3 regions of the Sporolactobacillus sp. KGMB 08714 genome follow, and region 1 is predicted to be linked to each of the others. Evidence: riboswitches for the same ligand, from Rfam matches in the RefSeq annotation. Region 1 holds a riboswitch; each other region holds the start of a gene.
The links. Region 1 has a riboswitch for S-adenosylmethionine ahead of Q6A92_RS08130 (YeiH family protein). Riboswitches for the same ligand answer to the same signal wherever they lie in the genome.

Region 1 (10,918 bases):
TCGCAGCAGAGAAAGATTCGCGGATTATGGAAATCATCATTTCGAGTGCTTCTCCGGCCATCCATCTCTTGTCCAGGGTTGCCGCAGTCCTGGCCCTTGCCTTTACCCAGACTGTGGTTCTGATTGGGGCAGCCTTGATTTTAGCCTATTATTCAAATAGTGGAAAATATTGGGACATGATGACTCATATCTTTTCAGCCATTTCTCCCTATTATCTTGTTCTCTCGCTTCTTTTCTTTATACTGGCCTGCATCCTGTACACGCTGGTCGGCGCAGTCCTTGGATCTCTTGTAAGCAAAGTACAGGATGTCGGCCAGTCGGTGATGCCCGTAACCTTTATCCTGATGATCGGCTTCTTCGTCGCGATCAGCGGAATGAACAATCCGGATACACTGCTGGTTCAGATTTTTTCCTATATACCGTTTACGTCTTCGATGTTGATGCCGATGCGAATCGGCGCGACGGATATGGGGCTCTGGCAAGCGTTTCTTTCGCTTCTGATCCTCGCTTTTTCGATTATCTGCCTGTTTCTTTTCAGCCTGCGCTTTTATAGAGGATCGGTGCTTACCTATACGTCCGGTTCGATTGTAAAAAAAATAAAGCAGGCGTTCTCGCTGTCCAAATAAAATTTGACCGGCACAGTAAGAATATGACTGTTTATCAAAAGACGGGCCCAAAACAGGAACGGCCGCCTCGGCTTTTTACGCTGCCGGCCCGTCCGATATTTCATGATCGCCGAGCAAAGCAGACCGAAAGCACGATCAATCTGAAAAAGTTCTGAAACCTTCCTTGGACAGTCAACGTATTTAGTGTTAAAGTATTGAGGCAAGGCGGTCATGTCTTTGCCTGCACAAATTGTCGGGTATGTCTGCAAGGAGTATGAAAGACACGCGGTAAAAAGGGGCCGGACGGTTCGATGACACAACCGGCTGGTCCGTCATTAGAAAAGGAGACTACAGAAATGAGATTAGCAATTGATGCAATGGGCGGAGATCACGCACCGGAAGCAATTGTTGAAGGAGTGATCAGAGCGGCGCACGCATTCCCGGATTTGCATTTTGTTCTCATTGGTGACAGAGAGAAGCTTGAACCGCTTGTCGGTGAACAAGGCCAGATAGAAATCCTGCACACAACCGAAAAAATCGAAGGAACGGACGCGCCGGTGCAGGCCGTACGCCGCAAGAAGCAGGCATCCATGGTTCTTGCCGTACAGGAAGTCCGGGAAGGACGCTGTGAAGCGGCTATCTCTGCGGGGAATACAGGTGCCCTGATGGCATCCGGCCTTTTCGGTGTCGGCCGAATTAAAGGCATTGATCGTCCGGCACTGGCTCCGACTTTGCCTACCATTCATGAAAATAAAGGCTTTCTCTTTCTCGACGTCGGTGCAAACGCAGAGACAAAACCTGAAAATATGCTTCAGTACGCCACAATGGGTTCAATCTATGCCGAAAAAGTATTGCATCGTTCTAACCCGAGTATCGGTCTGCTGAATATCGGCGAAGAACCGGGAAAAGGGAATGAACTGACAAAAAAAGCCTATCAGCTTCTGAGTGAGGCGCCGATCAACTTCATCGGCAACGTTGAACCGCGCGAATTGCTTCAAGGGCCGGCCGATGTGATCGTTGCCGACGGGTTCTCCGGGAACCTGGTCCTGAAAAGTCTTGAGGGAACGGCCATGTCGATCATGACCCTTCTTAAAGAAACACTCGGAAGCTCGCTTTATTCAAAGATTCTGACAGGGCTTATGTACGGAAAACTGAAAGGTCTTAAGAAGCGGATGGATTATTCCGCCTATGGAGGTGCTCTGCTCATGGGCCTGGCCGCCCCGATTATCAAGGCACACGGCGCAGCCAAAAGCGACGCGGTGTTCACTGCGATCAAGCAGGCCAAAACGGTTGTCGAGGAGCATGTGGTCAGGATCATCGGAGAAACAATCAACGACAGCCGGCATGCATGGCTGAACAGCAAGGCCTGAATAAAAAGTCTATATCGAATGAAAGTATACATGAAAAAGGGCGTCTCACTGGCCGGGTTTTCCGGTGATGGGGGCGCTCTGTTCATTTCAACGGTGGAGATCAATCCGGACTTTGCCCCGGCTTCTTGCTCCATCATATTTTCAGAGGAACTTTCCCGGCGGCTGGGACAACTGTCTGCGAAGAAATATGTCCGGGCAGATTCCCGCCGGTTTCATTCCCAGCGATAGGGCGTTTCCTGATACACATAATAATTCAGCCAGTTTGAGAAGAGGAGATGGGCATGTGAACGCCAGCGGTTCACTGGCCGTCGCGCAGGGTCGTCCCCGGGGAAGTAATGTTCAGGCAGATCCGGATTTATGTTCTTCTTCGTGTCGCGTTCATATTCCAAAGCCAGCGTTCCCGTGTCATACTCCAGATGGCCTGTGACCATAATCTGTTTTCCGCCGTTTGCCAGCATGATAAAGGGACCGGCCTCTTCGGAAGAAGAAAGAAGTTTAACTTGCGGGTGACGTGCAAGTGCCGCGCGATCGATATCCGTGTAGCGGGAATGGGGCGCAAAATAAACATCGTCAAATCCGCGCAGCAGTTTTTCCGTCCGGTCGGCCAGCGTATGGCTGAATACACCGGACAGTTTATGCGGAAGAAGTACTTTATTGATACCGAAATGGTAATAAAGCGCCGCCTGGGCGCCCCAGCATATATACAGAGTTGAGGTAACGGAGGCCTTGGACCATTCCATAATTTCCTCCAGCTCATGCCAATAATCAACCGCTTCAAAGGACAGTTTCTCGACCGGCGCTCCGGTAACAATCAAGCCGTCGTATTTTTTGTTCCTGATTTTGCTGAAAACCGTATAAAATTGTTCCATGTGCAGATGACTGGCGTGCGTCGATTCATGAGTGGCCGTCCGCATGAAAGAAATATTAACTTGAAGCGGTGTATTGCCGAGCAGACGAAGCAGCTGGGCCTCTTCTCTCTGTTTCTCGGGCATCAGATTGAGAATCAATATGTTTAGCGGACGGATGTCCTGACGTGCCGCCCGGTCTTCATTCATGACAAAAATATTTTCTTTTTCAAGAATTTCTCTGGCAGGAAGCAATTCAGGTATTTTAATCGGCATAATATCAGTTCTCCTCACGGTTAACTTGGTTTAACAGCCTTTATAAAACGCTGATCTTTAAAACGGCAACCCTTTCATCCGTGCAGTCCGGATAGATTAGTTCAAGTATAGCTCAGTTTTTTCCCGGCAGCCAGTAATAACTCTGAGCAGTTAAAAACGGAAATTTGAATGAGGTGAATCAAAAAATTGCCTGATAAGTAAAGTTTTCAGCTCGCAAAACAGCTCCCGGCGGCTCGGCCGGGAGCTGAAAATTAACTATGATTCCATGTAAAAAAATTATTTCAATTGACTGCCTGCAGAAGAAAACTTCACAGCAATCCCCATTTTCTTTCGTAATCCACCCTCAGAACATAATCCGACTCATTGTACCCCTGTCCGGACAATAATTCCGAAATCCGATGAGATTCAAATGACTCCGTCTCCATGATTACTCTGTCTTTTTTAGCGGTAATGAGCCATTGATCATGCGCCGACTGCAAAAGTTCAGTCATGCAGGCAATTTTTTCAAGGCGATGAGACAGAAAGACAGCCAGTTCTCTTATTTGCCGGGCGCTGGTTACGCCGGAAAAATGTCGCCTTCCATTCAGCGAGACAACATTTTTCGGTTCCGGCCGCCGGAAATAATAGAAAATAACGGTGACTCTTTCTTTGCATGTCAGATTTTTCTTCATTGGAGACATCTCCCCGAATGGTTGTGCCGTAATATTAATAAGATCATGATAAAAATTGCCTATCTATGTCCGCGTTCGAACAGATTATAACGCCGACCAATACGAATTGAGAATCAGAACAGAGAGGACGTAGCCGAGTACAATATTGACAACGGCGCCCGAACTGAAGGCCGCAAACGGTTTCCAGCCAAACGAGGTCAGCTCTCTGAAGCGCGTTGTCAGGCCGATGGATAAGAAAGTAAATGTAAAGGCCCATGTCCGGAATTCTTTAATCGGAGCGATGATATCCGTATTGATCACATTGCGCCCCGAAAGCGAGGCGCCTGCAATAATCAGTGTCAGAATGGCCGAAGCGGCAAAAAATCCGATCACAAATTTCGGAAAACGGCGCCAGATCTCCGAAGCGTCGGTTTTTGTCCCGGAATTTTTTCGTTCCCAGTAAGTGACGGAAATGAAGGCAAGCACGAAGCACCAGATACCGATAAAAATATCACGGCCGATAACTTTCATCAATGTAAACGAGGTCAGTGCCTGATCGCCGAATGTACTGGCAGCCGTGATCCCGGCCGCATCGGCGAATTCCGATGTGCCGATCCAGGCGCCTGCGGGCCCTGCAGCTATTCCCAGCCATTTAACCAGCAGAGTCAGCAGAAAAATAGTCGCAACGGCCCAGATCACGACAAGCGAGATGGAAATCGACACATGTTCTTTTTTAGCCTTAATGGCTCCGCCGACCGCGATGGCCGCGGAAACGCCGCACACGGATCCCCCGACGCCGAGTGTTGCGGCAAAATATTTATCCAGACCGAGCCATTTTGTCCCGACAAAATAGATGACGAAAAAAGTGACCAGAGCGATGATCGTTGCCTGAATAAAGGCGACAGGCCCTGCCTGGAAAATCAATGTGAAGGGAAGCGTCGCACCAAGCAGGACGATTCCGACCTTGACATAAAGTTCGGTTCTGAACGCCGCCGAGAACCATCCCGACACAGGGATCAAATTGCTGATGATCAGGCCGAGCACAAGTGCGACGATCGGCGCTTCAAGATTGTATTGCTGCGCCCAATTCCATGAACTGAAAATATTGATCAGGACGCTGAGGATGAACAGCAGGGTGAAGCCGGCGGCAAACCGGCCGATTTTCTCGTGCAGAAAGAAGGCTGTTAATGAAAATAATATTAAAAAAGTCAGGAATAAAAGAATGATTGAGCCCGCATGCGACGAGAGCGCGCCTGCCAGAGAAGAAAAATGATTCCATTTAGGAATTTGTGCGGTCAGCAGCTTGATTGAACTTCCGGATAGCCAGAATAAAATGCTCAGTAAGACGATAAAAAGGCCGATCCAGACCGACCACCAATCTTCCTTTCGAATGAGCTCATGCCAGCCGGTTTTTGGTATCGATCCTGAATTACCGGATGATGATGTTAAATCAACGGACATAATGTGATCCCTCCTCTTCATAAAAACATGCTGCTTCTCACGGTGAAATCGGTGCCGGTTTGATAGTAAAAGTAAATGACTCTTATCGGAAACGGACGATCAGACAATGAACCAGCTTAAATCGTGCAGCAGATTTCTTTCTGTCTCACGGCATCACCCCCTTTACTCAAAAAAGTCCCCATTCCGAAAGAATGGGGACTACCGACATTAAGAATGTCTCCGTCAACCTTATCTTTCAGGAAAAACCTGTTGGACTTGGCACCTTTACTTTATAAAAAGTGGTTGCCGGACTTCATCGGGCCAATTCCCTCCGTCTCTCTTGATAAGAGTCAATTAAGTTGCGTTAATCCTACCATATTAGTATGTTTTAGGCAAGACAAAATGATAAAATTAATATCCGGTTTACTGCTTGCTAAACAGCCCCGAAAAATTCGAAGCGGAACGGGTATCCAACAACATCGAACTGCGACTGTTTTTCCAATCATATGAAAAGATTTCTATGGCCGGCATTCGTGAGCCGCTCCTTAATCCGGAAATCCGAAAAAGATAAGCCACCCTCATAAATCCGATCATACATATATGAATTATTGACAATATTTTGAGATGAGTCTAGAATGAACTTTACAAAATTAAAAAATATTCAGAGTGATTGAAAACCGAGTCCGATTAAACGCAGAAATCCGGCAAAAAAATGGTCTTTAAACTCAAGTTCAGGTCAGCGGATTTCAGTGGCGCTTTCGAAGACGTCGTTATCAGGCTTTTTCCCGGCTTTTGAAAAAAGGGGAACGATTTTATTCTAAAATAAAAAAACGAGCGCAACGATTCAGAAAAGGGAGGATGGAGCGGAAATGGCTTATGAAAAAGTCTGGGCAAAGAATGAAAGGCTTAATAAAAATGAAATTAATAAACTGGCAAAAGACGGCTTGTCCATTTTTGCCGACATTCCGAACTATGCAGAAAGCGGATTTGAATCCATCCCGAAAGATCAGTATATGTACTTTAAATATGCGGGATTGACGGTTCAGCAGCCGCAGGATAAAGGGCTTTTTATGATGCGGGTGAAAGTGCCGTCCGGAATCATGTCGAACGAGCAGGCAGAGACGCTGGCCGGCATCGGCAGAATTTATGCGCGGAATGTCATCGACATCACAACGCGGCAGGCGATCCAGTACCACTGGATACCGCTCGAGAAACTGCCGGAAATTTTTGAGCGGCTGAAGCAGGTGGGCCTGACGACGAGCGAAGCGGAAGGCGATGCACCGAGAAATATCATGGGCAATCCGCTGGCCGGCATTGATCCGGACGAATTGTTCGACACGCGTCCGATCGTGGATGAAGTCTTTCGTTTCTTTCAGGATAATCCCGATTTTTCGAACCTTCCGCGCAAATTCAAGATTTCAATCAACGCCAATATTCATAATGCCGGCCACGCCGAAATCAATGACCTCGCTTTTACCCCGGCGACGAAGATCATCAATGGAGAAAGGGTGAAGGGATTCCATGTTAAGGTGGGCGGCGGTCTGGCGGCGAAACCGTATCTCGCGGAACCGCTCGGCCTGTTCATCCGTCCGGAGCAGACAAAAGCGGTTGCCGCCGCCGTGACGTCCCTGTACCGGGATTTCGGCTATCGGAAGAGCCGTGCGAGAGCCCGGCTCAAATACTTGGTTGCGGACTGGGGCATCGAAAAATTCCGGGAAAAGGTGCTGGAGCTGACCGGCCCGCTGCCGGCAGCAGGGCGCGATGAAACGTCCGGCTGGAACGGCGGCTATTTCTACGGAGTTCACCCGCAGAAACTGCGCGGCTTGAGCTATGTCGGGGTCAGCGTCCCCGTCGGGCGGATTCATGCCTCCGATTTTCTGACGTTCGCACGGCTCGCGAAAAGATACGGAACGGGCGAGCTGAGGACGGTCAATTCTCAGAATCTGATCATTCCGCATATTCCGACGGATCGGATCGGGGAACTGCTCGAGCACGACCTATTTAAAAAGTACCCGGTCCGCCCGTCTCATTTCACGGGATATGCGATGGCCTGCACGGGAAATGAATTTTGCAATCTCGCACTCACCAATACAAAAGACCGCATGAGAGAAATCGCCGCCTACCTTGATCGAGAAGTCGATATTGATGTACCTGTGAGGATCAATATGGTCGGCTGCACCAATTCATGCGGGCAGCGCCACATTGCCGACATCGGCATTCAGGGACTGAAACTGCGTACCAGGGACAAGCAATTGATTGATGCCTACGAAATCTTCGTCGGCGGAACATTGTCAGACGGCGGCCACTTTAATGAACGCTTAAAAGGAAGAATTGCAGACTTTATTTTACCGGAAGTTTTGAAATTTTTTTTATTGTATTTTAAGGAGAACAAGAAAAAAGGCGAGACATTTTTTGCGTTCAGGAGCCGTGTCGGAATCGATGTGCTGCAGGACGTGCTGGATGATATCATGAAACATCGCGTTGAAAGTGTTGGATGAGGTGGAATTATGGAGCTGTTCCGTTTTATCGTCACATCAAACGAGAATGAAACGGTCGCTGTAGCCGTTGCAGAAAATGAGGAGGCAGCTTTCCGGGTCGTTGATTCGGAGCTGCAGCGCACCTTTTTAAAACGTTTGAAAGTTGACAGCATCGTTTTGCTGGAAAAGAAAAAAATAGGCAAAAGCGGAGCGGGTTTTGTAATCCGGCCGCGTGAAACGTATGAATGAGGGTGATGTACGATGGGAAAAGTGTACCTTGTAGGGGCGGGGCCCGGGGATCCCGACCTGATTACAGTCAAAGGGCTCCGTCTGATCCGCGCCGCCGATACAATCCTCTATGATCGTCTCGTCAATGAGACATTGCTGAACGAGGCCAAACATTCGGCCGATCTGATCTATTGCGGAAAATGGCCCCATGCACATCCTCTGAAGCAGGAGAACATCAACCATCTGCTTGCGGCCCATGCACGCAAAGGCCGGATCGTCGTCCGTCTTAAGGGAGGAGATCCCTTTATCTTCGGACGCGGAGGAGAAGAGGCTGCCTTTTTGGCCAAAGAAGGCATCGCTTTCGAAATTGTTCCGGGCATCACGGCGGGCATCGCCGCTCCGGCGTACGCGGGCATCCCGGCAACGCATCGTGAATATGCAAGCTCGATCGCATTGGTCGCCGGACATTCGAAATCGGAAGGCAGTGAGAGAATCAACTGGGATAAACTGGCTACGGGAGCCGACACTCTGGCTATCTATATGGGCGTGGCCGCTCTGCCGCACATTGTATCCGAACTCGTCAGCCATGGCCGTATTCCGTCAACGCCCGTCGCGCTCATTGAATGGGGAACAACGGCCCGCCAGCGAACGGTCACATCCGTTCTCAGCAGCATTGTCAGGGAAGCCGAAAAGTACCGCATTGAGAATCCGTGTATGATTATCGTCGGTGAGGTTGTAAGGCTGAGAAAAGAACTGAAATGGTTCGAAAGCGATGAAAAGCCGTTCGACATTGTTCGGGAGGCATTCTGATATGCTCGCAGTCCTTTACATCGGCCACGGAACGCGGCTGATTGACGGCGTCAGGCAGGCAAACCAATTTCTTTATTCATGCATGAAAGGCATTTCGGCGCCGATTCAAGAAATCTGTTACCTCGAGCGTGTACAGCCGGACATCCGGGAAGGAATCCGCCGCTGCATTGAAAAAGGAGCGCAGATCGTCCTCATCCAGCCGCTGCTGCTGCTGTCCGCCGGCCATGCCAAACGCGATATTCCCGCAGTAGTCGATGAAGCAAGATCACTTTATCCTGACATTATTTTCATCGTGGGCCGTCCTCTGGGCGTCGACCCGAAGATTGTTGACATTTTAATCGAGAGAATCTTTGAAAAGCGGAAAATAATTCCCGAAAACTCCGGTATCGTGTTAGTCGGCAGAGGTTCGAGCGACCCGGAAACAAAACACGATTTCGCTTCGATCAGACGCCTGCTGAATGAAAGGGGACTAAACCGTGTTTTATCCTGTTACATGGCAGCTGCCCGCCCCTCGTTTGAGGAAGGGCTGGACCTTGCATTAAAAAAAGGATGGGAGCAGACATTTGTCGTCCCCTACCTGCTGTTTACAGGCGTTTTAATGAAAACCCTTAAAAAGGCCGTTGATCTCAGAAATAAAACAGATACCTCATTTGTGCTGTGCAGCCCCCTCGGCTATCACCCCGTTCTGATCCGCTTAATGAAAAAACGGATCAGAGAGTCCCTTAAAAATGTCCTGCCCCATTACACTTAACATCATCGGAAGCAGGGCGTGATTGAATGGGCGGCGGGCGGGCAAGCGAAGCTGGCCGCGCCCGTGTCGGCAATGCAGCTATGATTCCCGGTGAAAGTCCGGAAGCGATCATTCAGAATCATCGGACCTGTGAGCGGCAGAAAGTCTTTTTTAAGACATCCTGCCGCTTTTTTGCAGCCCATGATTCCTGCAGCGCATCCGGATTCCGGGTCATGAAAGAAGAGCTTATTTCTAAAAGGCGTCCGCGGGCAGCAGCTCGAGTGAGGCAAGCACGGCAGCACGGCGCGGCCGGCTGTTTCGGGCCAGATCGATAAACGGCTTCTAACGGTCGATAACCCTGACGTAACGATCGATAAACTCGCTGCGACGACCGATAAAACAAGCATGCCGGCCGATAAAACAGGCATAACAACCGAGAAAACCCCGGCCGCGGTTGAGCCATCAATCAGGAATAATTTTTCTGTTCTGATTATTCTCACCTATTGATTCCAGTCCGTTTACTGCCGATATTTTGCTTTTTACTGTTGATACGCCGGCGTCTCCCGGTGATTTTAACCACGATTCACGGGAATCCGCGGCGGGCCGAAGAAAAAGGCCGGGCGTTTCCGCCATGCAACGCCCGGCCGCACAGGACAGTCCTCTTTTTCCAGCGGAATATCAACCGCCATGCGCATGAACATTCAAAAGGACAGACTGCCGTGCCAAGCGACCGCTTTTCGCAAGAATCTCCTGGATACATGACTTGAGGAAATACCCATTTTCTAAAAAATGATATTATCCGGGAAAATATTTTTTCGAACCGAAGCGATCTCCCCACTAAAGAGCAGCAGGGCGATGGCTATTATCTGTCTTAAGGCAGTTTTCCCTCACTTCGGACATCTCTCTCAATTTTAAAAGGATGAGGCACCTTTCCGTGCCCGGCTTATCCGTGTATGGCAGTACGGATCGCGGTCACTGCCTGCGGGCAAACGGAATCATCGGCCGATCATTTTAGGCGGCTGACTCAAATTTTCCAGACAGGGCCTGTCCTGCGGATGAATCATTTGCCGGCAGGCTTTCGAAACACTTATAATGAACACATAAAAAACAATCTTACCGGCAAGGGCGGCGACACATAATGAGTGGGTCCGGGAAAAAGGCAGGCGGCAGATTTCATTGGCCGTTTTCAAAAAGATGTTATTTCTGCCATAAAAAGAAATCAGGCATGCGGAGATACGAAAATGATAAAGGCGAAGTCATCTACGTTTGTCTTCAGTGTGTGGATTACGCCGAACGAAGAGCTTTTCGAAAATTGTAAAAAGAAACGGTAAATACATTATGTAAACTTAAAGCAACAGACTGCGAATATGGCAGACCAAATAAGGGAGATGGATGGAATGGCGACACGTCAAAAGCATCGCTATCCGGCTGAAAGTGCGGATATCAAACATTTTATTTCAGGAGAAAAGAAACGGAACGATCATTAT
Region 2 (10,918 bases), on a different contig from region 1:
GTGACAGTGACCGTCAACGCCTACCCGAATCAGAAATTCACAGGGACAGTCACATCGATTGCCAACGCCGGAACGGATACGAATGGCGTGGCGACCTTTAATGTAACGATCCATATGAATCAGTCATCGGGACTGAAAGCGGGAATGACGGCAACGGCGGACGTAGTTATTCAGAAAAAAGACAACACGCTCTATATTTCTTCAGGAGCGGTCCATCAGCAGGGAGGCCAGTCCTTTGTTTATGTATCGTCGTCATCTTCCGGCGGCAGCACTTCCGCTGGTTCATACGGCGGCCGCATGAGCGGTGTCGATCATCAGCTCGGCACGCGGGTGAATGTTACAACGGGTCTGCATAATGATCAGTCGATTGAAATCCTGTCGGGACTGCGGGCAGGCGAGGTTGTGCAGCTTCCGGCAATTACCAGAGCGGCGTCTGCCTCCACGACTACGACAGGAACAGGCGGACAGCTGTTCGGAGGCACAAACGGCGGCGGTTTCCGCAGCAGATTAAATGGCGGACAGGGGAACGGCAGTACCGGAGGAGGCAATCAGCAATGACCGAGACGATGATCTCCTTGAAAGAAATCGAGAAAACATACAAAATGGGGCAAAATACAGTTCATGCTTTGGACCATGTCAGTCTGTCGATTGAAGCGGGAGATTTTGTCTCTGTAGTCGGTCCTTCCGGGTCGGGGAAATCGACATTGATGAATACGATCGGCTGCCTCGATCATCCGGATTCCGGTGAATACGTACTTGACGGGAATCATGTCGACAGCCTGAAAGACTGGCAGCTGGCGGATATCCGCAACCGGAAAATCGGATTCATTTTTCAAAATTTCAATCTGCTCGGTAAACTGACTGCACTGGAAAATGTCGAACTGCCGCTGATCTATCGCGGAATAAAAGTGAAAGAAAGAAAAGAACGGGCCATGGCCAGCCTCGCGCAGGTCGGCATTAAAGAGCGCGCGGAACACCTTCCCAATCAGCTTTCGGGAGGTCAGCAGCAGCGCACTGCTATCGCCCGGGCGCTGGTCGGGCAGCCGTCCATTCTTCTGGCGGACGAGCCGACCGGTGCACTCGACAGCCGGACGAGCAAAGAAATTATCGATCTTCTGACGGCACTGAATGAAGAGGGACGCACCATTGTTTTAATCACGCATGATTTGCATGTTGCGAGGGAAGCAAAACGGACGGTCAGCATCCGCGACGGCAAACTGTATGAAGGTGAGCAAACTTTATGAATCTACTCACTTCAATCAGTATGGCGTTCCGTAATATACGCGCGAACAAAACCCGATCCTTTCTGACGATGCTGGGCATTATCATCGGCGTGTCGTCGGTCATCGTCCTCGTTTCCATCGGGCAGGGGTCAAGCAAGTCCGTAGCCGACAGTGTTAACAGTCTGGGAACCAATCTCATTACGGTGAACATCATGAATACGGATACGCCTTTTACCATGGATAATATCGGGCAGATTGAAAAAGTTTACGGTGTGAAGAGTGTTTCTCCCGTCCTGACGAGCCGTGTGACGGTACAAAAAGGGAGTACGTCGACTCAGGTCAGTCTGACGGGAACAAACGCCGGTTATTTGACAACCCGCCAGCTTTCGGTAGGCAGCGGACGTTTTATTTCAACACTTGACGATCAATATCGTCAAAAAGAGATTGTTCTCGGCAGCGAGGTTGCCCAGACATTATTCGCAAGCGGGTCGCCCGTCAATCAAAGCGTGCTGATTAACGGCAATCGTTATAACGTGATCGGCGTTCTGAATACGAAGGGCGGATCGATGGGACAGAGCAGCGATTCCTCGGTGTTCATTCCGTTTTCAACGGCGCAAAGGCTGCTGCAGACCACCCATATCACGCAGTTTTACGCCCAGGCCGACAATCAGCAGGATGTTAATATAGCGATGTCGGGGATTCAGAGAGCCATGGGGCAGGTTTACAGCAATTCGGATGATTATACAGTCATTAATCAGCAGGACATCATGAATACGATGGATTCCGTCACGCAGACGATGACCCTGCTCCTGGGAGGCATTGCCGGTATTTCGCTGCTTGTCGGCGGCATCGGCATCATGAACATTATGTTTGTATCCGTCACGGAGCGGACGAGGGAAATCGGCATTCGAAAAGCCATCGGTGCTAAAAGACGGGATATTCTTCTCCAGTTTCTGATCGAATCCACTGTTCTCAGCATGATCGGAGGGCTGTGCGGCGTGGCCGTCGGGCTTCTCGCAGGCCGGATCTACACAGCTGTAACCGGCGGACAGACGGTATTCTCGATAGCGATTATTCTGTTTGCCTTCCTGTTTTCAGCACTTATCGGCATTATTTTCGGCGTTTTTCCGGCGAACAAGGCGTCGAGATTAAGCCCGATCGAGGCCCTCCGTTTTGAATAAAAACAAAAAGAGAATCATGAGATTTTCAACACTGTTAAAACAGGATGACAATGTGTAAAATAAGTAGTGACTTCAGGAGAGATGACGCGGTCAGGACCCCGTTTCAATGGGGGTGCCCGGAAGAAGAAAATCAACATTTTTTTGAAAAGGCACACGGTCATCAGGCTTGAGAAGGAAGGCTGAATGAGATGAGACTGCTTGCGGTTGAGGATAATCTGTCGCTGCTTGAAGAGATTGTAAAACTTCTGTCGGATGAATACACGGTCGATTCGGCGGCAAATGGCGAAGACGCGCTGTACATGGCGGAACAGAATATATACGATGCTCTGGTTCTCGACGTCATGCTGCCCGAGATGGACGGTTTTGAAGTAACTAAACGGCTGCGTGACGAGAATATCATGACACCGGTCGTTTTTTTGACGGCCAGGGATGCCGTGGATGACCGTGTAAAAGGCCTGAATCTGGGCGGAGACGACTATATCGTCAAACCTTTTCAGAATCAGGAACTGAAAGCGAGGCTATCCGCCGTGCTTCGCCGGAGTTCGCCCATGACGCTGGATCAGACATTGTGCTATAAGGGCATTGTGATCGACGAAAAGCATAAACAGATAAAAGTTGACGGAGAAGTGCTGGCCTTTACGGTCAAGCAATATGAACTCTTAGAGTACCTGATTCGCAATGCCGACCAGATCCTGACACGCGAGCAAATCTTCGACAGAATCTGGGGCTTTGATTCGGAAACGACGGTCGGCATCGTTGAAGTTTATGTCCATCAGCTTCGTAAAAAACTGAAAAAATACGGTTATGACAAGGATATCCAGACGGTAAGAGGTATTGGGTATATGCTGTCGGATCAGTGAGCGGGCCCAGCCTATGTTCCGACAAACACTGATTAAACTGGCCGCTCTGAATTCGCTCATTTTATTTTGTCTGATCAGTCTGCTCGGAGGAACCATCTATATCTATGAGCGGACTGTGCTGTATCAGGGAAGCGATGAAATTTTGACCCATGCTTCCGGTGCGCTTGCTTCGTTCAACGGCGGTGCTCTGGTTACGCGTGATCCGAGATTGCGCGATCCGAGATTAAGTTTTGCCATTCTTAATCAGAATAATGAGGTTCTCTTCTCCGATAAAATGGATTCGTTGACGACAGATACGATGAAATCGTTTTTGACGAAAACGACGGATCAAATTGTTGAAAAAAGGGTAGCCGGCTATTATTTTCATGTCCTGGTCAACAAAATTTATGCGAATAAGACAACATTAACTGTTTATTTTATCATCAACGTCGATCCGGAACGCAATCTGCTGAATACACTGCTGTCCATTATTTGGGCCGGTCTGGGATTCGGAACCCTGCTTTCGGTCGTGCTCGGCTATGTTCTTGCACGGTGGGCGCTGCGGCCGATTCAAAATGCGTGGGATAAACAGAACCGGTTTGTCGCCGATGCTTCCCACGAATTGCGTACGCCTCTTTCCATTATCCAATTAAAGACGGAAGGGCTGCTCAGGCAGCCGAAGCGCTCTATTCAGGATACAGGCGAGGATATTGCTGTCATGCTTGACGAAATTCGGCGGCTGTCTAAGCTGGTCGGCAGTCTTCTGACGCTTGCGCGTTCCGATGCCAACCGTCTGGAAGTGAGCCTTGGACCGCTGGATTTGACGCTCATGCTGAAAAAGGTGACGGAACCGTTTGCCGAAATGGCTGATTTTGATGAGAAGACTTTTGAACTGAAGCTTGACAAGAAGCCGGTTATCATTAACGGCGATGAGCAGCGTATTCATCAGCTGCTTGTCATTCTATTGGACAATGCGATGAAATTTACGAATAAGGGCGGGAAGATTGCCGTCTCCTGCAGCCAGGATAATAAAACGGCGACGCTTAGCGTGTCGGACAGCGGAATCGGCATTTCCGAAAAAGATCTGCCTCATATTTTCGATCGATTTTTTCAGGCGGATGCTTCGCGGACGGATCGAAAAGGCACCGGGCTCGGACTGGCGATCGCTCAATGGATCGTTGAGAAGCATCGCGGCAGGATTGAGGCCGACAGCAGGCCGGGCAAGGGCACCGTTTTTACCGTACATCTGCCTCTTATAAAAAAGGAAGATAAGGTTCCGCAGCTGCTGAGAGCGGGAGAAAAAAGACGGAACAGCAATAAAAACGGGAAGGGGAAAGCCAATGAACAATCATCTTGAAGAAACGGCAACTTTTGCCGGCGGCTGCTTTTGGTGCATGGTCAAGCCGTTTGATACACTGCCGGGCATAGAAAAAGTTGTCTCCGGGTATACGGGAGGGCAGGTTGAGCATCCGACCTATGAACGGGTCAAATCGGGGACGACCGGCCACATGGAGGCCATTCAGGTTACCTTCGATCCGACTGTCTTTCCTTATGAGAAACTGCTTGATCTCTATTGGACGCAAATCGATCCGACCGATGCCGGCGGACAGTTTTTCGATCGCGGTTCCAATTATCGGACCGCCATTTTTTATCATAATGACGTGCAGAAAAAACTGGCACAGCAATCAAAGTCGGCGCTTGCTTCCAGCGGCCGTTTTACAAAGCCGATCGTGACGCGCATTCTTCCGGCCGCACCCTTCTATCCGGCCGAAGAGGAGCATCAGAAATTTTACAAAAAGCATCCGGACCGTTATGCGGCGGAGCGGAGCGAATCGGGCCGCGATGCTTTTATCAAAGAAAATTGGAACCGGTAAAAAATCTTTGTTTTCCCCGCAGGTGCGGCTCTTTTTCGAACAATAGCCTGCCTTCTTTCCGAAATAATGAAAAGGCCGCTTGAAAAAACAAAAAGAGTATTGTAAACTAGTCAACAACAATATCATAATAAAAGATTCTTATCAAGAGAAGCCGAGGGACTGGCCCGATGACGTTTCAGCAACCGTTGCCCGATGTGGCGACAAGGTGCTAATTCCAGCAAGCATATGCTTAGATGCTTGAGGGATAAGAAGAAAACTGCCAACCGGCCTTCTTCTTATCGAAGAAGGCTTTTTTTACGGAAATTTCAGGGCCGGCCAGGGCTTTTGGTCAAGAAAAGGAGAGGGGACGAATCACGATGACAGCTTACAAAACGGAGACAAAATTGACACAGATCGGCAACGGTTTTGACGAACTGGGCGCCGTCAACGCGCCTATTTATCTGTCAACTGCATATCGCCATGAAGGGATCGGCGTTTCAAAAGGGTACGACTATATCCGGACGGGGAACCCGACCCGATCGATTCTTGAGAAAGCGATCGCCTCGATTGAAGGCGGAGAAGAAGGCTTTGCCTGTAGTTCCGGCATGAGCGCGATTCAGCTGGTTTTTTCACTTTTCCAGTCGGGAGACCACATTATTGCCTCCAGAGATCTATACGGCGGAACATACCGCCTCTTCGAAATCTTCGCCAGACAATACCGCATTGAATTCACCTATTGGGACGGCACAGACTATGACGAACTGGCTTCTCTTGTAAAACCGCAGACGAAAGCCATCTTTATTGAAACGCCGACCAATCCCCTGATGCGGGAAGTGGATATATCCGAGGTTTCCTACATTGCCAAGAGAAGTCATCTGCTGCTGATTGTTGACAATACATTTTACACGCCCGTGCTTCAGAAACCGATTGAAGAAGGAGCCGATCTGGTCATTCACAGTGCAACCAAATATTTGGGCGGGCACAATGACGTGCTGGCCGGCCTGGTTGTTTCCAACTCCGCCAAGATTACCGAAAAGCTGAGGCTGTTCCATAATGCCTGCGGTCTTGTACTCGATCCCTTCGATTCGTGGCTGCTGATCCGCGGAATGAAAACTCTGGCACTGAGAATGAGGCAGCATGAAACGAATGCCAGGAGGATTGTCGATTACCTGAACAATCAGCTGCTTGTGACCCGGGTTCTTTATCCCGGCAGGGGCGGAATGGTCAGCTTCGAACTCAGCAAAGAAGCCTATGTCCAGCCTTTCCTCAAGGCACTGCACCTGATCACCTTTGCCGAAAGCCTCGGCGGTGTAGAAAGCCTGATCACTTATCCCGCCACACAGACACACGCGGACATTCCGGAAGCCGACCGCCTCAAGTACGGATTGTCCAACTCGCTGCTGCGCCTGTCGGCCGGAATCGAACATCCCGATGATCTGGTCGACGATCTCGATCAGGCTTTTCAGTCCTTGAAGAAGGATGTGGTGCTGCATGGCTGACACATTCGGTTTTGCCACAAGGCTGATTAAAGAAACAGTGGCAGTCGATCCGCAGACCGGGGCGGCCAATGTTCCCATTTATTTGTCGTCTACCTTTCATCAGAAAGATTTTGATCATTATGGAAAATATGACTACAGCCGTTCGGGCAATCCGACACGGGAGGCATTGGAAGAAGCAATAGCCGCACTGGAAGGGGGCGTGCGGGGGTTTGCCTTCGCATCCGGTATGGCAGCCATTTCTTCGGCTTTTCTGCTTCTCTCTGCGGGAGACCATGCAGTCGTCCCGAAAAATGTGTACGGGGGAACGTTCCGCATTCTTACCCAGGTATTGGGCAGACTGGGGATCAGCCATACGTTTGTCGATACAACCGACCTCGAAGAAGTCAAACGGGCGATCCGGCCGAATACGAAAGTTATCTATGTTGAGACACCGTCCAATCCGACACTCAGAGTGACGGATATCCGGACGATTTCCGAAATAGCAAGGGCGCACGGATGTCTTACCTTTGTGGATAATACCTTTATGACGCCCGTTTTCCAGCGTCCTCTGGAACTGGGTGCGGATCTCGTTCTGCACAGTGCGACCAAGTTTATTTCCGGGCACAGCGATGTCGTTGCGGGTCTGGCAGTTGCGGGCAGCGACGAACTTGCCGACAGACTGTATTTTTTACAAAATGCGATGGGTGCCATTCTCGGCGTCCAGGATTCATGGCTCTTGCTTCGGGGGCTGAAGACAATGGATGTCCGCATTCGCAAATCCGCACAGTCGGCGCGGATGATTGCCGAATTTCTACAGACACAGCCGGAAGTGCGCACGGTCTATTATCCCGGCCTGTCCGGCCATCCGGGCGCGGCACTGCAGGCCCGGCAGGCGGATTCCGGGGGTGCCGTCCTGTCTTTTGAACTGAAGGATGAAGCCTGTGCGCGGACATTTGTCGGTCATGCCAGCCTGCCGGTCTTTGCGGTCAGCCTCGGCGCCGTCGAGTCGATTTTATCCTATCCGCCGAAAATGTCACATGCGGAATTGTCCGAGGAGGAACGGATTAAAGCGGGAATCGGCAGCGGCCTGCTCCGGCTGTCGGTAGGACTGGAAGACGCCGAAGATCTGATCCGTGATTTTCAGGGCGCTCTCGGAGCGGTCCGGGAGAAAGAAAAACGGACAGTCAGGAGCGGAGAATGATGCGCCCGTCCATTCTTGATGAACTTCGGAAAAGAATTCTGATCGGCGACGGAGCCATGGGAACACTTTTATACTCTTACGGCATTGACCGATGTTTTGAGGAACTCAATGTATCCCATGCGGATGAGGTCAGGCACGTTCATGAAGCCTATGTCAATGCCGGTGCGGACGTTATTCAGACCAACACATACGGTGCAAACGCGATCAAGCTCGCCCGCTACGGACTGGAAAAGGAGGTCGTCCGTTTCAATCAGGCGGCCGCGGAAATCGCCAAAAGTGCGGCCCGGCCCGAGACCTATGTCTTCGGGACAATCGGCGGTATCCGCGGATTCCGGCAGCAGTCTCTGGAACTGAGCGAAATCACGCGGAGTTTCCAGGAGCAGGCGGACTGTCTGATTGAAAGCGGCGTGGACGGCCTGCTGCTTGAAACCTATTATGATTTCGATGAGCTGCGGGAGGTGCTGAAGCTTGCAAGAAAGGCGACGGATCGGCCGATCATTGCTCACGTATCCATGCAGGAACCCGGTATTCTGCTTAACGGCCTGCCTCTTTCCGACGCGCTGAAAGAGCTGGAGGCGCTCGGTGCGGACATCGTCGGAACCAATTGCCGCCTCGGCCCCTTCCACATGATACAGGCGCTCCGGGGGGTCCCGCTTCCGAAGCGGGCCTTCCTTTCCGCCTATCCGAACGGCAGTCTTCCCGCCTATCGGGACGGCAAATTGTATTATGAAACCGAACCGGCTTATTTCAGAAAGTATGCGGTCGACTTCCGCAATGAAGGTGTGCGGCTTCTCGGCGGCTGCTGCGGTACGACCCCGGTACAGATTGAAGCTTTTAAAAAAGGAATCGCCGAACTGGAGCCGCTTCAGGCCAAAAAAGTATCAAAGAAAATCCCGCCGATCGTTGTCGGCCGGGATGACAGCCATCCTGAAACGCCGCTTTATGAAAAGACCGCAAACGGCCGTTCGGTATTTGTCGAGCTTGATACGCCGCGGCATCTGAGTACGGCACATTTTTTCAGGGGGGTCCGGGCCATCGAGAAGGCCGGAGCCGATGCGATTACGATGGCGGATAATTCGCTTGCCTCGCCGCGGATCAGCAATACGGCTATCGCTCGTCTGATTAAAGAACGGTTTTCCATTCCGCCTCTCGTCCATCTGACATGCCGCGACCGCAACCTGATCGGCATCCAGTCTCACCTGATGGGGCTGGACGTGCTTGGTCTGCATGACTTGCTGGTGGTCACCGGCGATCCGACAAAAATCGGCGATTTCCCGGGGGCCACGTCGGTTTATGATCTTTCATCCATGCAGCTGATTGAGCTGGTCAAGAAATTTAACCGCGGCATTTCTTATTCCGGAAAAAACCTGAAACGCCCCGCCCACTTTCGCGTAGCCGCTGCTTTCAATCCGAACGTCCGCAATCTTGACCGCGCCGTACAGCGAATGCAGCGAAAGGCAGCATGCGGGGCGGACTATTTTATCTCCCAGCCGGTATTCGACAGACAGCGCATCATCGAAGTCAGCGAAGCGACTGCGGACGTGGCCGAACCGCTTTATATCGGCATCATGCCGCTGACCTCATCCCGCAATGCGGAGTTCCTGCATAATGAGGTGCCGGGCATTCGGCTGCCCGCCGATGTCCGCAGGCGGATGGCACAGGCAAAAGATCGGGAAGAATCGATTCAGGCGGGGCTGGAAATCGCAAAAGAACTGATCGATACCGCCATGAAACATTTTAAGGGCATTTATCTGATTACGCCGATGGGCCATTATGGCGCAACGGTCGAACTGATCAAATACATTAAGGAAAAGGAACGTCTTTTCAACCATGCGGCCGCCGTCCGGAAAGCGGCCGGCCATCCCTTTAAAACGGCGCCGTGAACTATTTTTGTTGCCGGCGTCCCGGTACGATGTGATAAAATGAACGGGACGGATCTATCTTATGAAAAGAGGTTCTGAAGATGATCGAACACATTGTTTTGTTTAAATTTTCCGATGAAACAACAGAAGAGCAAAAAGAGGAGGGAGCGCGGCGCCTCCGTCATTTGATCCATGAGCTGCCCGGAATTCTCGATATTCAGGCCGGTCAGAATTATTCAACACGCGGCAAGGGCTACTCGATGGCACTGACAGTCCGTTTCAGATCAAAGGCCGATCATGAACACTACACACCGTCACCGGAGCATCAGGCCATTGTTTCTTACCTTAAAGAAGCAGGACTGATCGATACATTGGCCGTTGATTTTGAGATTCCCGATCCGGAATGACACCCTGCGAAAATTAATACTGAAGCCGTCTGAATGATGCAGAATACAGCTCCCATTCAGACTTTTTTGTGTCCGCAGCTTGTCCGCGCACTCTTTTTAAATGTCAGACGGTGCCAACGACGAATAGGTGCAGCTTATAAAGGTTTAAAGACAAAGTGATGTCGTGCGGCAGCGCCAGCTGGTGTATAAATGGCAGGATTGAAGTGAAAATATGGAACGGATAGGCTTTTTTAGCCATGCTGATTCAGCCGGGTTCAGCTGGATTTTCGGAGCGGCAATCCGCTGATTGGGAGCGAGTTTTCGAGATTTCGGAGCGAGATATGGGCGATTGGGAGCAAGTAACGCCTCATTCGGTGCAACTGCAAAGTTTTGGAGCGACAATCCGCTGATTGGGAGCGAGTTTTCACGATTTTGGAGCGAGATTAGCCTGATTGGGAGCGAAATATGGGCGATTCGGAGCAAGTGATGCCTCATCCGGTGCAACTGCAAGATTTCGGAGCGACAATCCGCTGATTGGGAGCGAGATATGGGCGATTGGGAGCAGGTGATGCTTCATACGGAGCAGCTGCAGGATTTCGGAGCGACAATCCAATGATTGGGAGCGAGTTTAGCCCGATTGGGAGCGAGATATGGGCGATTGGGAGCAAGTGATGCTTCGTTTGGTGCAACTGCAAAGTTTCGGAGCGGCAATCCGCTGATTGGGAGCGAGTTTTCGAGATTTCGGAGCGAGATATGGGCGATTAGGAGCGAGTTTTCACGATTTCGGAGCAAGTTTAGCCTGATTGGGAGCGAGATATGGGCGATTGGGAGCAAGTAATGCCTCATTCGGTGCAACTGCAAAGTTTTGGAGCGGCAATCCGCTGATTGGGAGCGA
Region 3 (10,918 bases), on a different contig from region 1:
CCGATAGCGCAGAAAAGATGATCCCGTTTTATCGGGACCATCTTTTCTGCATGCAAATGCGGATCAGGCCGGTTTGTTCCTTAAAGGAACAGATTAGATCCGGGCAGAGCGGATGCTGGGAGGCATTTTTTGGAGAAGCGTCTGACGGCGTCGGCATCTGTGCCTTGTTTTAAAATAGAATCGGTTATCTCTTTTAAGTTACCGAGGGTATACTCATAGACTCCGTCGGGCAGGCCTTCCTTCAGATGGACTGCCAGATCAATTAATGAGCGGAAGATACAGTCCATACTTTCACTGCTGATTTCAAAAGTTTTATGTTCCTCGCCCAGATGCATTTCCAGCACTTTTAACAGGCCGATTAATTCAAATCGGGCGCTGCTTTGTTCACTTCTGAAAAATTCGATCTGTCTTTGCGGATCATAAGGATATTTTTTCCGGACCTGCCTCAGCAATGCGTCAAACCCGGATTCGCCTGCTTTTTTCCTGCCGCTTTTTTTAATTTCAGGCACCAGCCGTTTGCCCCCTTAAGGTATTTGTTTTCATCACGCCGGCTTGCCGGGCCAGCAAACGGACGGATAAACCATGCCTAGCCCGTTTTTTCGGCTGCACCCTTAGACATTGGGGTGCTCCTCTGATAAACAGGACGCGCCGTGTGATCGTGTCCGCGGACGATCATTTATGAGTATGAAAGGATACGCCCTGCTCTTCGGCAGGTTCAACATGAATCTGCACGGCAGACAGGTGTTCAATTTCATGCCGCAGACGATGGATGATCTGCCGTACAATGGCATGCCCTTCTCTGACGGAAGAATCGGACGGAAGCGTGATGCTCAGTTCGGCAACGATTCGATGGCCCAACTGGCGGCGCGCCTTAACATCTCTTACATGCCGGACGCCGTCGACCCGGGCGGCCGTCTTTTCAATGGTTTCAATGTATTTCGGATCAATTCCGTTCAGCCATTGTGTGAAAACGGTCCGTGCTGCATTTTTAACAGTAACCAGAATCATGAAAGCGATGATCAGGCCGATGATCGGATCAATGACGGGATAGCCCAGCCATGTCGCCAAAATCCCCGCCAATACGGCGAGAGAAGTCCAGCCGTTAATCCGCACACGGCGGCCGTCCGCGATCAGCACCGCGCTTCCGATCCGTTTTCCCGCCCGGATGCGGCAGACAGCGGCTGCTTCGTTGCCGATAAATCCGGCAGCGGCGGCAATGGCTGCTGCGCCGAGGTGCGATGGAGAAGATCCGGCGAATAATCCTCCGATCGATTCATAGCCGGCAAGTACGGCGCTGAAAAAGATTACAAGAACGATCATTGAGCCCGCGAGATTTTCACTACGCCTAAAACCGAATGTGAAACGCTTTGTCGGCCGGCGGCGGCTGAGTGAAAAAGCGGCCCATAATAGAATCGATGTCAGCAGATTGCCGAAATTGTAAATCGTATCGGCCAGCAACGCCGTGCTGTCCGATATCGCAGCAACCGCCGCCTGAAAAAGTGCTATGGCCAGCAGCCCGATCAGGGAAATAATCAGTCCGCTCCTTGTCCTTGCCTCCTTATTTCCAGAAATGTTTTCGCCCGCGCTTCCGTAAGAATATATAGGCCCGCCGTGTGTATGTGCCATTTTTACCGTGCTCCTTTACGGTTTCTTTTAACCAAAGCTGCCGGTTAATCGGCATCAGGCAGTCGTGGCCTCGGATGCGGGTTTCGCTTTGCCGGGCACGGCAGCCCTTCTCACGGCATAAATATTTTTTTCGGACGCTTCCTGATCGGCAACACAGCCGGGTCCCAGAATGAGCCCCTTGCCGTTTACTTCACGAATCGCTTCTTTCACATGATTCTCCACTTCACTGACGGTACCGTTCACAAGCAGGCTTTTTCGGACGATCCGGTTATTCTCATCGAAATACGGAACCTCCCGAATGCCGCCCAGAAGGCACTTGTCTGTTATTTTTCTCGCTTCTGCAAGCGAAGGAGAAACCCAGCGGTCATGCCAGTTCAGACAATTCACCGGATAGGCTGCGATCAGATGAAACAGATTGTTCGGTCCGTGAATGTGCGCAATATTGAAGAACGTCTGTTTGTTATAACTGTTAATCACTTTCAAGTCGTAAGGCACACCGAATTCTTTGTATTCGTCCTCCGTGAACAGATCTTTGGTCGCAGATTTCGTGGCAAAGAAAAATCCGCTGACACCGGCTTCAATGTTGGCTTTAACAAAATTGATCGTCGTTTCCGTAATCACATCGAGCGCCTGTTTGACAACTGCGGGATTTTCCTTAATATCAAGGAACAGCCGGTCTCCCGCCAGTTTATGGGCGGTCGTCAGTGGGCTGAAAATCGTCTGGACAAACGGGAATTCTCTCTTCGCCAGTTTGCTGACATGCTGGGAAAGCTGCAGCTGCTTTCCATACGTTCCGTAAATGGCAGGAAGCACTTCAAGCCTTTTCCAGTCGTCGGCCGACTCAATTGCATAACGTCTGACAGTGGGCGGTTGGTTAATTTTGTTAAAATATTCAATTTCGACGCCCCAGTCTTCCACTCCGTATAAACCGAACGGAGCCAGTTTAATAAAATCAAAATCATATTTTCTGGCATATGCCACTTGTTTCTCAGCCAGCAGTTTTGGATTCTGATCATAAGCGGAAAAATGCATCCATAAATTTACGGGAATACGGTCCACATCTTCAAAGTTTAACGCGGCTTTAATACGTTCGAATCGGTTCATGCTCTTGTCCTCCCTTTTATAAGAAATCAGGCTTCTTTTCTTAACGTTTTTTCATATTTTCTGAAAACAACAGTCAGGAACACGCATAGCAGCCAATAAACGGCAGCGGCTGCGGCATAAGATTCCAGATAGCGAAAGTTTAACGCGGATTCAAGTTTTGCTTTCGCCAATATATCGACAACGGAAACCATGAAAGCCAAAGACAGAGACTTTATAATCGATAGGTATGAGTTTAAAAAGTTGGGCAGTGCTTCAATGACGGCCTGCGGGACGACAATTCTTCTTAAGGTCTGAACGGAGCTGAATCCGAGGGATTGGGCGGCTTCTATCTGTCCGTAGCTGACCGCCATAAATGCTCCTCGTATGATTTCCGACTGAAAAGCCGAAAAACAGATGGAATAAGAGACAATCACCGTAATGACCGGATTAAATTGATTGGGATCGAACCTAAGATTCAACAATTCCGCAAAATAAAGAAAAATTTTCGGCAGGCCGTAGTACGCTAAATATAATTGGACAAGCAGCGGCGTTCCTCTTAAAAAAGAAATGCACACGGCTGTGACCCGGGACAGGACAGGGACCTTATATTGATCAATGAGCGACAAAATGCCTCCGATCAGGATTGCGAAAAATAAAATCAAAAGTGCAAGCCCTAATGTATAAGGGACAATAGTCAATATCCCTGAAAAGTCCTGAAAAAAGATGTTGGGTTCGAACAAGACTTTTCTCCTTATCGTTTTATTCCGTTTTCCAGATGATACTTTGCCGTTCTGGCTTCAAAAAAATTGATAAACCTGTCCGCTAGATAAGAAATGGCCCAATAGATTAAGGCGACGGTCAGAAAGACTTCAATCTGCCTTGAGCCGAAATCGTTGGAGATCAGATTATTTGCCGTACCCATAATGTCGACCACGCCGATAATGAATAAGATGGATGTATCCTGGATCAAATAAATCAAAGCATTTCCCAAACCCGGCAATGCGATCGGCAGAACCTGGGGGAATATGATCCGGATTTGTGTCTGAAAAGGCGTAAAACCGAGACTGTCAGCGGCCTCTTTCTGCCCCTTATCGACGGCCAGATAGGCAGGCCTGAGAATTTCCGAAAGATAGGCGCCGTAATGAAAGACAAGGGTCACTATGGCAAAAAATATGCCGCTCCAATAATTGATGTTCATGCCGATTAAAGACAGGACAACCGGCAGCCCGTAATAAACAAGAAGCATCTGAAGCAGAATAGGCGTGCTTCTTGTGAAAGAAATATATAGTTCCATCAGAGGACTGAAAAATTTGACTTTTTTAATTCGGATACCTGTGACAAGTATGCTTAATAATAATCCGATTAACCCGGAACAGACAATAACGGCGAGCGTTAATGGAAGGGCGTCAATAAAACCGGGCAGTATTTTGATCATGTAGCCAATATCCATCTTCGCTTGTATCCCTTCTGAAGCTGTGAGAATGTTCAATAAAATAGTGACAGATTTCCGTTACCTATTGCAATGTAATTCGATACAATTAGTTGGTTATTTTGTATTGAAAAACATCTTCTCCGTAATACTTCTTCGACAGTGCGGAAAGCGTCCCATCGCTCTTCAGCTGCTTTAAGGCTGAATCAACGGCTTCTTTAAGCTTTTCGTTCTTTTTCGAGAGCAGGAAGTAGGTCGGGATTACTTTTACCGGGGCAGAAGTATGAATCTTTAAGTTCAGTTGTTTAATAATCTGAGCCTCACCCAGATTGGACGGAAGAACCGAGGCGTCATATTTTCCGGCAGCTACTTCTTTAAGCCGGTCGGCTGTCGAAAGGCCGGTGTCCGATGTCGGAATGTCGATTTTTTTCGAAGGATTCTGAGTATTGTAGGCCGTTAAAATATTGTATATGCCCCCGTTGGCGTCGACCGGAGCGATTTTTTTGCCGACCAGATCCGAAAAGTTCGTAATGGATTGATTGGCGTCATTCGTATAAATTTTGATCAAGCTTGCTCCGTCGCTTTCATTCGGAATCAGATACTTTTGTTCACGCACGGAATTTTTAAAAAATCCTTCGGCAATCAAATCGTATTTGCCTGTATCGAGGCCGATCTGCTGAGCGTTCGAAGAGACGCTTTGAATATTGAAACTGTAGTCTTTCAGCTTTGTATCGATTTTTCTTAATATCTCAACCTCATAGCCTGTCAGTTTTCCGTTTTCCGTATAGCTCAGCGGTTTTTCGGCCGTCGGGACGGCAATTTGAACGGTTTTTACGCTGGACGACTTCGATGAAGATGAGGACTGGTTTGCGCCGGATGAACTGTTCGAACAAGCGCCCAGTGTAAATAAAAGGATGAAAACAAGTACGGCGGCTGAAATCTTTTTCATTGTTCTTCCACTCACTTTGCTGTTATAATTTTTTTGTAGCTGTTGTTAAAATGACTGAGAAATTCCCGGGTCCTTTTTTCTTTAGAATGGTTGAAAATCTGAGAAGGCGGCCCTTCTTCAACGATTTTCCCCTGATCCATAAACACGACCTTTGTCGAAATGGTCCGGGCAAAGGCCATTTCGTGAGTAACAAGCAGAATCGTCACGCCCGAATTTGCAATACTATCAATCACGTTTAATACTTCGCCGACCAGTTCCGGATCAAGCGCCGACGTCGGTTCGTCGAAAAGAATGATTTCCGGTTCCATTGCCAGGGCTCTGGCAATGCTGACTCTCTGCTGCTGGCCGCCGGAAAGCTGGGAAGGATAGGCGTCCAGTTTGTCGGCGAGCCCGACTCTGTTTAATTCTTCCAGACTCCTTTCATAAGCGGCTTTTTTACTTTTTTTCCGGACAACGATCTGTGCTTCCATGACGTTTTCAATGGCTGTTTTGTTTTTAAATAGATTGTACTGCTGAAAAACCATTGCCGTTTTTCTTCGGAGCCGAAGAATGTCCTTTTTTTTGACGGACCGGCAGTTCAGCTGGAAATCTGTGAAGGCGATTTCTCCTTCGTCGGGTTTTTCCAGATAATTGACGCATCTCAGCAAGGTCGTTTTGCCGGTGCCGCTCGGACCGATAATGGTCACGACGTCGCCTTTGTTAATGTCTAAATCGATGCCCTTCAGGACTTCATGATCGTTGAACGACTTATGGATGTTTTTCAATGCCAGCATCGTGCGGTTCACCTCCTTTTCCGATTTTTTCTGTCTGAAGTGAATTGCTGCCATCCGCCTCCTTTAACTCATTTGTAATTTAAAATTAAAAAACAAGCCGTCAAGATGAAGAAGGCCTGCTTTTTATTCCTTCTCATCTTCTGAACACGGATCCGTGCTCCTGGAATTAACACCATACACAATCATGTGCTGGTTGTCGGGTTTCATAGGGCCAGTCCCTCCGCCGCTCTGGATAAGAATTCACTTTATTAATTTGTTGATTAATATCATACCACTGGCCGCCGTTATGTCAATACACATTCATACTAAAAATATGTGTTTTATTTGTCTTTTGGACCGACAAATGTTAAAAGGCATTCGGCAGGAAGCCGGCCTGCAGGGTTTCTATAACTTTCCGCAGCCAAAATCGCGGCGGCGGGTGCTTTTCATTTATTCATGTTCCTGCAGGTTTGCGACAGAAACTTCACGCTCATTTCCCGGATTGTCAAGCGGATAAATCCGGGCGGTCTGCATGCTCTCATCGACGTGCTGAATATAAACGGGGGTCCCGTTATGAGTCACATTCACCATAATCGGCGACCCGGCAATTTCCTGAGCCCGCTGTGCGTCCATCCTCATACCTCCTTTTGATGATTACAGGAATTACTATTTGCCGGCACCGATGGAATTATTCTTCCTAAGAGAGGCTGTCATTGTAATAAGGAACGGAAAATGAGTCTGTCCAGGCTGAAAATAATTATCTCGGCCGCACAGAAAAAAGCGAAGCATATTTCAGCTCCGTTTTTTCAGATCGGGAACGACGGACTGCCTTTTTCCCGCGTTTCCGATACGGATCACACCTCCTTGTAGATCTGAACTTCCTTTATTTCGGGGATCATACTGTAGGCGGTGAGTCTGTGCTGGCCGTCGTAGAGGCCCAGATTTTTATTAACAATCATCGGCGGCATCGTTCCGCCCTTTTTTATATACTCGATCATTTTCTGAATGCTGTCGGTATGATAACCATCATAGTTTTCCGGGTGCTCCTCCCATTCTTTAAAGGTCAGGAGATTTCGTCCGTTGCTGCTGAACGGGCAGGGCACTTCATACAATGTTTCTTTGGCTACTGCAGTTAAAATGAATCGATGGGCATCCGTCCCAAAGTCGTCATTTTCAATGTCGCTGTACTTGCCGCAGATTTCTTTTCCTGTGTAATACGTTGTCATGATACCGTCCCTTCTCGGCTAGTCAAAAATTTTTATCACGATAAAGCGGACACTGATTATACACTTAATTTATTATATATCCCGGCAATTTGCAAAAGGGGATGCTGATCCGAAAAATTTTGAATTTTGTACGAAACATGTCTCGGATCTCCCGGAATTTTTCTCAGGAGCCGCCGCTTTTTTCGAATTTGAAGGCCGGCGGGTCCTGCCGGCCAAATGATTGGGAATAAATATAAAATAACGGCTGTCTCAAATTCTGCCAGCCGGCTTTTATTGACAGGGTCAGTGAATTTGTTAGACTGTTCATTAAGCAAAAAATTTACATAGGATGCAGGCAAACCTGCAGGATACGCCAAAACTATTGATTGGATAAGGAGGACGGGCCATGTCTGTTGATGATGTCAGATCCTATTTCCGACAATTCGGCCGGGACAAGGATATTATTGAGTTGGAAGACTCCAGTGCGACTGTAAACCTGGCGGCCGAACATCTTCATGTCGAACCGGAACGTATCGCTAAAACACTCGCTTTTCGCGGAGAAAATAAGGAAGGCGCCATGCTCGTTGTTATGGCCGGTGATGGGAAAATCGACAACAAAAAATTCCGTGGCACTTTCGGTTTCAAGGCGCACATGCTGTCTTCGGATGAAACATTAGAATTGATCGGCCATGCCGTCGGCGGTGTCTGCCCGTTCGGACTGAAGAATGAGTGGCCGGTATTTATGGACGAGTCGCTGAAACGGTTCGAAACTGTGTTCCCTGCGTGCGGCAGCGGCAATTCGGCGATTGAGCTGAAAATCGACGAGCTGTATACCTTCGGCCGGGCGAAAAAGTGGGTGGACGTCTGCAAGGGCTGGCAGGAAGATGCTGAATAACTGACACGGAGAGCAAAGAGGACGTACGGATCCGGCAAAGGGACAGACTGGTGAATGTGCAGGGTGAACGGATCGGCCACCGCTGACTGCGCTTTCTCATTTTGCGCAGGTCCTCTGTATGAAAAGAAAAGCCTGTGCCGAAAAGAAGGGCCTTCCGGCTTTTTACTGAGTTTTAAGCGTTTCCGGGCGATCCATTTCTGAACTTTCCGGAATTCAATCAGTAAATGACTTCCAACTGTACTTTTTTCAAACAGAACAATTGATTTTATAAACTGTATCTATTATAATTACATTAATCTTCTTATAGAGGAATCGATAGTATGAATAGCGAGTTTACGATAGCGGTGCATTGCCTGATTGTGCTGGCGAGTGCTCCGGATCATGTCTGGAGCAGCGGATCGCTGTCCAGAAAGGTTCATACCAATCCGGCGAGAGTCCGCAAGATTATGAGCGTTCTTCGGAAGAATGGGCTGGTCACGACAAAAGAAGGGCTGCGCGGCGGCTATCGCCTCGGATTCTCTCCCGCGGACGTTACGCTTGCGCATGTTTACCGGACTGTTTCGTGCGAGGCGCTGAAACTGAACTGGTGTTCGGAAGAAGAGGCGGACGATCCCGAACTGGCGAGCGTCCGGTCGGTGATGGATCAGGCTTTCCTCAAAGCCGAGGAAATGCTCGAAACGTATTTGGAGCGATGGACCATTGATTCTCTCTTGGAACAGATCAGGCGCACAATGAGTGGGCCGGATACCTCATTTTCGGATCATTTTTCGGTTTCGGCTCACAAGGACAAGTTGAATAAATATACTATATAAATAACAGGATCGGTGGTGAAGGATGATGCAACAGGAACTGAAGTGGAAAAAAGGCGACTGGGTAAAGGGAAGAACGGTAAACGGGGAACTCATGCACGGCTATATTGTCGATTACAACGCCGGTACAGGAACGGTAAAAGTCCACGTCGTTGCCTGCGACCGTGAATCGACCGTGGGACGGACAATTGAGACGCTCGGTTATCTGATCAAACCCTTCCCGGTCCTGCCGCCGACGGGCGGTCAGTTACGCAGTATGGCCGACCTCGCTCTGGTTACCTATGACCGCGACTGGTTCATGGACCTGTCGTCGCAGCTGGTCGGGATGAACGAGGACTCCGGTAAGGATTCGTCTTCACGATCCAGTTCGTGGTTCTGGCCGGCTCAGCGATGAAGAATAAAAAATTGTCAGTTATTATATGAAAGAGCGTCCGAAATAGATTGATAATCGGCCGCTCTTTTTTGTTCCGTCAAGGCTCTTGTGCCCGCTGGCCCGTCCGAGCGTCTGTCGGCCCGGCTTTGATCCTCATAAAGTCTTTCCCGATATTTTTATGCGTGATAAAAAATTATATGAGTGTCTCTTGAGCTCTTTTTCCTGCTGTGCCATCAAAAAATGATCGGCTTTTCCTGAGACCGTCAATCTCTCGAAAGGCGGAGAGCATTTCCGCGATCAATAAACTTGTGCAATGGTCGAAAAACTGTGCCAACACCGGGAACCGGCTGGAAGAGTTCTGAAACCGGCCGATAGGACCTTGAATTCGGCCGGAAGGAGCCCGGAATCGGCCGGAAGAACTCCGAATTTGGCCGGAAGGAGCCTGAAATCGGCCGGAAGAACCCCGAATTTGGCCGGAAGAGTTCTGAAATCGGCCGATAGGGCCTTGAATTTGGCCGGAAGGAGCCTGAAACCGGCCGGAAGAACCCCGAATTTAGCCGGAAGAACTCCGAATTCGGCCGGAAGAGTCTGAAAACCGGTCGGAGGAACCCGGTAGGACCTTGAATTTGGCTGGAAGAACCGCGAATCCGGCCGGAAATTAATAAAACTCTCCGTACGCGGCTGAGCCATTGATCAGGGACGATCTTGCTGTTCTGATTATTCACAATTATTGATTTCAGTCCGTTTACTGTCGATTCTTTGGCTGCTGCTGTAGATTTTCTGCACGTCACTGTTGATATTTTGCTTTTTTCTGATGACAAGCCGGCAATTCCCGGTGGTTTTAGCCAACGATCGCAGGGATACACAGCGGTCCGAAGAAAAAGATCGGGTGCTTCCGACAGGAAACGCCTGTCCGTGCAGAATATCCCTCTTCTTCAACGGAATCAAGCGCCGTTCGCATGAACATTCAAAAGAACAGACTGGCGCTCGTGCCAAACGATCGCTTTTCGGGAGAATCCGTGCCTTCTTCATGCCGCGGCCTGACTGGATACATGAGCTGAGGAATATTCGATAAAATTTATTTCTAATCATGCAAAATTTATAAGAGTTTATTTCTTTTCTCCTTGCTTAATCTATGAGAAAATTTCATTAAGAAGGGGGAGGGCGAAATGATAAAATCTTTGAGCGATACAGTGACATTGAATAATAGTGTGAGCATGCCGGGATTCGGCCTCGGTGTCTGGCAGATCCGCGACGGCAAAGAGGTCATTGATTCCGTTCAGTACGCTCTGCAGGCAGGCTGCCGAATGATTGATACGGCCGCCGTTTATCGAAACGAAGGCGGCGTCGGCGAAGCAATTCGCCGGTCGGGGCTCCTCAGAAAATCCCTGTTTGTTACAACTAAAGTTGTTGATCAGGGCTATGATGCGACGCTGAGGGCATTTGAAGACAGCACAGCGAAACTCGGCATCGATACGATCGACCTCTATCTGATCCACTGGCCGATAGGGGATCACTATTTGGAAACCTGGAAAGCAATGGAACGGTTGTATAGAGACGGCCGGGCACGGGCGATCGGCGTCAGCAATTTCGGACAGCATCATCTGGAAACTCTCCTTCAGGAAGCGGCGGTTGTACCGGCAGTGAACCAAATTGAGGTGCATCCGCTGCAGACGCAGATAGGGCTCAGAAATTATTGCTATGCAAAAGGGATCCGGGTAGAATCCTATTCACCGCTCGGCAGCGGAGCGCTGCTCGACCATCCGGTTTTAAACAGGATTGCGGAAGAATATCATA

Region 2: it holds a riboswitch for S-adenosylmethionine, as region 1 does, so the genes downstream of both, Q6A92_RS16940 (methionine biosynthesis PLP-dependent protein) here and Q6A92_RS08130 (YeiH family protein) in region 1, are expected to answer to the same signal.
Region 3: it holds a riboswitch for S-adenosylmethionine, as region 1 does, so the genes downstream of both, Q6A92_RS16265 (amino acid ABC transporter ATP-binding protein) here and Q6A92_RS08130 (YeiH family protein) in region 1, are expected to answer to the same signal.

What each region holds. Positions count from the first base shown of each region.
Region 1 covers NZ_JAUUBW010000014.1:21,260-32,177, forward strand. Annotated here, with positions in the region: gene Q6A92_RS08110 (ABC transporter permease) at 1-626, shown strand, start outside; gene plsX (phosphate acyltransferase PlsX) at 962-1,975, shown strand; gene metA (homoserine O-acetyltransferase MetA) at 2,188-3,096, opposite strand; gene Q6A92_RS08125 (hypothetical protein) at 3,405-3,767, opposite strand; gene Q6A92_RS08130 (YeiH family protein) at 3,852-5,207, opposite strand; SAM riboswitch class I at 5,433-5,536, opposite strand; gene Q6A92_RS08135 (nitrite/sulfite reductase) at 6,056-7,684, shown strand; gene Q6A92_RS08140 (DUF3906 family protein) at 7,694-7,912, shown strand; gene cobA (uroporphyrinogen-III C-methyltransferase) at 7,925-8,701, shown strand; gene Q6A92_RS08150 (sirohydrochlorin chelatase) at 8,703-9,452, shown strand; gene Q6A92_RS08155 (condensation domain-containing protein) at 10,829-10,918, shown strand, end outside.
Region 2 covers NZ_JAUUBW010000045.1:150,775-161,692, forward strand. Annotated here, with positions in the region: gene Q6A92_RS16910 (efflux RND transporter periplasmic adaptor subunit) at 1-558, shown strand, start outside; gene Q6A92_RS16915 (ABC transporter ATP-binding protein) at 555-1,244, shown strand; gene Q6A92_RS16920 (ABC transporter permease) at 1,241-2,404, shown strand; gene Q6A92_RS16925 (response regulator transcription factor) at 2,593-3,264, shown strand; gene Q6A92_RS16930 (sensor histidine kinase) at 3,278-4,600, shown strand; gene msrA (peptide-methionine (S)-S-oxide reductase MsrA) at 4,584-5,117, shown strand; SAM riboswitch class I at 5,253-5,368, shown strand; gene Q6A92_RS16940 (methionine biosynthesis PLP-dependent protein) at 5,474-6,595, shown strand; gene metC (cystathionine beta-lyase) at 6,588-7,775, shown strand; gene Q6A92_RS16950 (bifunctional homocysteine S-methyltransferase/methylenetetrahydrofolate reductase) at 7,775-9,658, shown strand; gene Q6A92_RS16955 (Dabb family protein) at 9,739-10,044, shown strand.
Region 3 covers NZ_JAUUBW010000045.1:1,869-12,786, forward strand. Annotated here, with positions in the region: gene Q6A92_RS16235 (hypothetical protein) at 81-509, opposite strand; gene Q6A92_RS16240 (cation diffusion facilitator family transporter) at 673-1,626, opposite strand; gene Q6A92_RS16245 (uroporphyrinogen decarboxylase family protein) at 1,681-2,730, opposite strand; gene Q6A92_RS16250 (amino acid ABC transporter permease) at 2,757-3,449, opposite strand; gene Q6A92_RS16255 (amino acid ABC transporter permease) at 3,461-4,159, opposite strand; gene Q6A92_RS16260 (transporter substrate-binding domain-containing protein) at 4,248-5,087, opposite strand; gene Q6A92_RS16265 (amino acid ABC transporter ATP-binding protein) at 5,099-5,860, opposite strand; SAM riboswitch class I at 5,991-6,099, opposite strand; gene Q6A92_RS16270 (small acid-soluble spore protein H) at 6,290-6,472, opposite strand; gene Q6A92_RS16275 (ParB N-terminal domain-containing protein) at 6,694-7,065, opposite strand; gene Q6A92_RS16280 (YbaK/EbsC family protein) at 7,451-7,939, shown strand; gene Q6A92_RS16285 (RrF2 family transcriptional regulator) at 8,260-8,751, shown strand; gene Q6A92_RS16290 (hypothetical protein) at 8,774-9,142, shown strand; gene Q6A92_RS16295 (aldo/keto reductase) at 10,291-10,918, shown strand, end outside.